DNA from 2 places in the Pseudomonas sp. MONT-RG-20F-20-E-7-02 genome. Region 2 is predicted to be linked to the other one. Evidence: predicted binding sites of a transcription regulator. Region 2 holds the regulator's gene; the other holds the start of a gene.
What was found. Region 2 encodes FliA, which starts transcription of late flagellar genes. Its sites were predicted from a motif close to CTAAAGTTTNNNNNNNNNNNGCCGNTAA; they were not measured.
Positions count from the first base shown of each region.

Region 1 (2,955 bases), on a different contig from region 2:
TCTTCGCTCGTCATTTTTTGAGTTGGTTGGGTCACTGAACAAGGTTTTGGACCCACCGCCACGGACTAGTAATCCGTGCCGGATTCATGCGGAAGGCCCATCAACCCCGCCACCTCATAGGACGCAATGACAGCATCCGAAGGCTCACATGTTCCGGTAAGTGCGCTGGAGGTAAGGCCCAACTCATGGAGGGCCGAGTATGTCGAAGTTTGTACGACGTACGTGGAACCTCGTAGTGAATGCCCTGCGTGTTTATCACGTATGGGTATTCCTGCGGGATAGCTTCGATGACCTTTAAGGTCTGAGAAGTGGAGCCGCCTCGGCTTGAACCGAGGCGGCTTTTTGGTTTTTAACCTTTCACCTCAAACCTGAAAGTGCTTCACCATCGTGTTCAACTCATGCGCCAGGCTGGCCAGCGATTGCGAGGCCGCAGTCGTTTGGGTCGAGCCTTCCGCCGACTGAATCGACAACTGCTGGATGTTCAGCAAGTTCCGATCAACCGCCCGGGCAACGTCGGCTTGTTCAGCTGCCGCTGTGGTGATCACCAGGTTGCGGCCGTTGATCTCATCGTTGGCCGCCAGTATGTCCGCCAATGCCTGTTGCGCCAGCTCGGCCAGGCCCAGGGTTTGCTGGGTCATGGAACTGCTGTCGAGCATGGTGTTGACGGTGCTGGCGGTGTTGGTCTGGATGCTGCCGATCATCTCCTCGATTTCTTGCGTTGACTGGGCAGTGCGATGGGCCAGTGCACGCACCTCGTCAGCGACCACCGCAAAACCTCGCCCGGCTTCACCGGCGCGTGCAGCTTCGATGGCGGCGTTCAGTGCCAACAGGTTGGTTTGCTCGGCAATGGTACGGATCACATCGAGTACTTTGCCGATCCCTTTGGCCTGCTCGGCAAGGCCGCCGACTTGACCCGAGCTGACTTCAACCCCACGGGTCAGCGCCTGGATCGAATTCAACGCCTCGACCATTCGCTGCTGGCCTTTCAAGGCGATGCTGCGCGACTCTTGGGAAAGGTCGGAGGTCGATGCCGCGTTCCGTGCGACCTCTTCAATCGCAGTGGTCATTTCAGTGACGGCGGTGGCGGCTTGTTCAATCTCGGCGTGCTGCTGTTGCAAGTCCCGGCTACCCTCGGCGGTTACCGCATTCAGTTGTTCTGCCGCCGCGGCCAATTGGCTGGATGAACCGGTAATTTGCCGCAGGGTCTGCACCAGGTTGTTACGCATGGTTTCTTGCGCCCGCAGCAGGCGCGTGGCTTCGTCGTTGCCCGTCGGGTTGATGGGCTGAGTGAGGTCGCCCCTGGCAATGGTTTCGGCCACCTGCACCGCTTCAATGATGGGAACGGTAATGCTGCGGGTCAGCAGCCAGGCCACCAGCACCGTGCCACCGCTCACCAGCAGAATAACGAGGGTGATACCGCCCACGGCATGTTGGTAAGCGGCGTCCGAGGTCTGGCCGGCTTGCTCGGCGCCTTTGTTGGCCAGATCTATCAGCTGGTCGAAGTTCTTGGTCATCTGCTCATAGCTTTCTCGAATACTGTTGAGAAAGTCGCGGGCGCCGGCCTTGTCGCCTGAGCGCGAGCGTTTGAGCATTTCGGTGTGGTTCTTCGCGTACCCCTCGAGGCTTTGGTTGAACACATCGAGGCGCGATTTTTCCTCCGGCGTGCGCAGTAGCGCAGCATATTGAGCCAGCTGTTCCTTGACACTTTTCAGGCGGCCTGCGGATTTGTCTTCGTAGGTTTGCATGTCGGCATCGCTGGACGACAGGATATGCGCCATCTCGCCCAGGCGAAAACGGTCCAGCGAAGCATTGGCCAGGGCCAGGATCCTGACGCGCTGCATCCAGTTATTCTGAATGTCGGCCGCCTGGGACTGGACTTCACCAATCTGCTTCAGGGCGAACAGCCCGAGAAACACACTCAGCGACGCAATAGCGGCGAAGCCGATGAAGGCTCTGGCTGCGATTCTTATATTTCTCAGGAACATGGGATTTTCGCTCGGGCTGGAAACGCGTTGGGGAGCAGTGTCGGGCGGGTGTTCCTGGCGGGAACAGATGGCTCGCCACACTCACTAGTCGGCGGCTGGCAGAAAGTCTTTAGGCAATTGCGGTAAGTGTCATCTTAAGCAAAAGAAAACCCCCAACCAGGCGACCAGTTGGGGGTTGTTGTGGGGCCTTCAGCGCGTCAGGCTTTCTTGCGACTGGCCATCGCCGTCACCGCATAACCAATACACGCCGCCAGGATCGACCCGGTTAGAATCCCCATTCGATCCTCGCCGGCGAACTCACTGGCACCTGGCACAAATGCCAGCGAGCCGACAAACAAGCTCATGGTGAAGCCGATGCCGCACAGGATCGCCACACCAAACACCTGGCCCCAGTTCGCGCCGCCGGGCAGCGCGGCAAGGCCGGTCTTGATCGCAAGCCAGGTGAAACCGAACACGCCGACGGTCTTGCCGATCAGCAGGCCGGCGGCGATGCCCATGGGCACATGGTGGGTGAAGCTTTCCAGGCTTACGCCGGTCAGGGACACGCCCGCATTGGCAAACGCGAACAACGGCAGAATGGCATAGGCCACCCACGGGTGCAGGGCGTGTTCCAGCGTCATCAGCGGCGACGGCTCGGCATTCTTGGTGCGCATCGGAATGCAGAAGGCCAGTGTCACGCCGGCCAGCGTGGCGTGCACGCCACTCTTGAGCACACACACCCACAGGATCAGGCCGATGATCAAATACGGCCCCAGCTTGATCACGCCCAGGCGGTTCATCGCGATCAAGGCAACCAAACAGGCGCCTGCACCCGCGAGTGCGGCACCCGACAAGTCGGCTGAATAGAACACGGCGATGACGATGATCGCACCAAGGTCATCGATGATGGCCAGGGTCATCAGGAACAGTTTCAGCGACACCGGCACGCGCTTGCCCAGCAGGGCCAGAACGCCGAGCGCAAAGGCAATAT
Region 1 covers NZ_JAKNQN010000003.1:176,389-179,343, forward strand. The annotation lists gene L8I05_RS09850 (methyl-accepting chemotaxis protein) at 363-1,985, opposite strand; gene nhaA (Na+/H+ antiporter NhaA) at 2,183-2,955, opposite strand, start outside.
Region 1: a site for FliA is predicted at 2,071-2,098, ahead of L8I05_RS09850 (methyl-accepting chemotaxis protein). Genes of this name have one in related genera too.

Region 2 (2,955 bases):
GTCACGCGCTTGATCACTTGACCGGTGAGGTCCTGGTAATCCTGGGCGAGCAGAATGTCATTGAGGTTGCTGGCAACCGTGCGGTTTTCCTGCTCGCTGCGCGACAAAAAGCCGTCGACCCGACGCGCCAATTCACGAAACTCTTCCGCACCCACTTCCCGACGCATGAAGCGGCCCCAGTCAACGCTGAGGGCCTGCGCTTCGGTGGCCATGCCGTTGACCAGGGGCGTGGCGTTTTCCACCAGGTCCATGGTGCGGTTGGCCGCTGCCTCAGTCAGCCTGACCACGTAGGACAGGCGTTCGGTAGCATCGGTGATTTGCGAAATCTCTTCGGCCTGGGGCATATGCGGGTCAATCTGGAAATTGACGATCGCACTGTGCAGCTCGCGTGTGAGCTTGCCCACTTCCTGGTACAGGCCGCGGTCACGGGTCTGGTTGAGCTCATGGATTAACTGCACCGCGTCGCCGAACTGGCCTCTTTCAAGGCTGTCGACCAACTGGTGAGCATGCTTTTTCAGGGTCGACTCAAAATCGCCCTGTGACGTTTCTTTATGCTCCATAGCTCCCCCGTGGCAGCATCAATGACCGATGCGTTCGAAGATTTTTTCGATCTTCTCTTTCAAGGCCAGCGCAGTGAATGGTTTGACCACGTAACCGTTAACCCCGGCTTGGGCGGCTTCGATGATCTGTTCACGCTTGGCTTCGGCGGTCACCATCAACACAGGCAAGCTGCGCAGTTTTTCATCGGCGCGCACGTGACGCAGCAAGTCGATGCCGGTCATGCCCGGCATGTTCCAGTCGGTTACCAGAAAGTCGATGCTCCCGCTGTTGAGGATCGGAATCGCCGTAATGCCGTCATCCGCCTCGACCGTGTTGGTGAACCCAAGGTCACGCAACAGGTTTTTTATGATCCGCCGCATCGTTGAGAAGTCATCAACGATGAGGATTTTCATGTTCTTGTCCAATTCGACCTCCAAGCAGTCTTAAACGCGCCCAGCACCTGGACGCGCCATTTCAATCAACAGGCGTTACACAAAAAGGACTGCCCAGGGCACCACGGAACGAACCCGCGAAGGCTTGAAGCCTTCGCGGTAGCGTCTGCAGTGTCCCCACACTGCCTGTCAGCGCGCGCGCCACTCTCCCAATCGCCCCCGCAAGCGGGCTGCGCACTGGCTGTGCAACTGGCTGACACGCGATTCGCTGACCCCCAGGACCTCACCGATTTCCTTGAGGTTCAGCTCTTCGTCGTAGTACAGCGCCAACACCAGTCGCTCACGCTCCGGCAAATTGGCAATCGCATCCGCCAATGCGCCCTGGAAACGTTCGTCTTCCAGGTCGCGCGACGGTTCGAGATGAGCACTCGCGCCGTCCTCGTGCAGCCCTTCGTGTTCGCCGTCCTGCAACAGGTCGTCGAAACTGAACAGGCGGCTGCCCAAGGTATCGTTCAAAATCCCGTAGTAATCGTCGAGACTCAATTGGAGTTCGGCCGCAACTTCATGATCTTTAGCGTCACGACCGGTTTTTGCTTCAATTGCGCGAATTGCGTCACTGACCATTCGCGTGTTGCGGTGTACCGAGCGCGGCGCCCAATCCCCTTTACGCACCTCATCGAGCATCGCGCCACGGATACGGATGCCCGCATACGTCTCGAAACTCGCCCCTTTGCTCGCGTCGTATTTGGTCGACACTTCGAGCAAACCGATCATGCCGGCCTGGATCAGGTCTTCGACCTGCACGCTGGCGGGCAGGCGTGCCAGCAGGTGGTAGGCAATGCGCTTGACCAGGGGCGCATAGCGCTCGATCAGTTCGCCCTGGCTGTCACGTGCCGACTTTTTGTAAAGGTTGTAGCCGCTGGATGTCATAGCACAGGTCCCGCGCTCGTCTGATGCACCAATCGCTCGACGAAAAACTCCAGATGCCCCCGAGGGTTGGCGGGCAACGGCCAAGTATCGACCTTCTGGGCAATAGCCTTGAACGCCAGTGCGCACTTCGAACGAGGGAACGCTTCGTAGACTGCACGCTGCTTTTGCACAGCCTTGCGCACACACTCGTCATAAGGAACTGCGCCAACGTATTGTAAGGCGACATCGAGGAAGCGATCCGTGACCTTGGTCAACTTGGCGAACAGGTTTCGCCCTTCCTGCGGGCTTTGGGCCATGTTGGCCAGCACGCGGAAGCGGTTCATGCCGTAGTCACGGTTGAGCAGTTTGATCAGGGCATAGGCGTCGGTGATCGAGGTGGGTTCGTCGCAGACCACCAGCAGCACCTCTTGCGCGGCGCGCACGAAGCTGACCACGGACTCGCCGATGCCGGCGGCGGTGTCGATCACCAGCACGTCGAGGTTGTCGCCGATGTCGCTGAACGCCTGGATCAGGCCGGCATGCTGCGCCGGGCTCAGGTGCACCATGCTCTGGGTGCCCGAAGCGGCCGGCACGATGCGAATGCCACCGGGGCCTTGCAGCAGCACATCGCGCAGCTCGCAGCGGCCTTCAATCACATCGGCAAGGGTGTGTTTGGGTGTCAGCCCCAGCAACACGTCGACGTTCGCCAGGCCCAGGTCAGCATCCAGCAGCATGACGCGACGGCCAAGCTCTGCCAGGGCCAGGGACAAATTCACTGACACGTTAGTTTTCCCGACGCCACCTTTGCCGCCGGTCACCGCGATCACCTGTACGGGATGCATGCTGCCCATTTTATTTCTTTACCTTGTCTTGCTTAGACGCAGGCTACATGGCTTGGCCGCGTGAATCGCTTGCAGACCATCGATGTAGATACATTTCACGGTGTTCATCCTGACCCTCAACCCACCCGCTTGGCGGGGTTGTGGTAAAGGTCGGCGAACATATCGGCCATCGCTTCCTCGCTAGGCTCTTCTTGCATTTGCACACTGACAGCACGGCTGACCAACTGATGACGGCGCGGCAGATGAAGATCATCCGGGATCCGCGGCCCGTC
Region 2 covers NZ_JAKNQN010000001.1:421,709-424,663, reverse strand. The annotation lists gene L8I05_RS01945 (protein phosphatase CheZ) at 1-560, opposite strand, end outside; gene L8I05_RS01940 (chemotaxis response regulator CheY) at 579-953, opposite strand; gene fliA (RNA polymerase sigma factor FliA) at 1,122-1,862, opposite strand; gene fleN (flagellar synthesis regulator FleN) at 1,859-2,692, opposite strand; gene flhF (flagellar biosynthesis protein FlhF) at 2,800-2,955, opposite strand, start outside.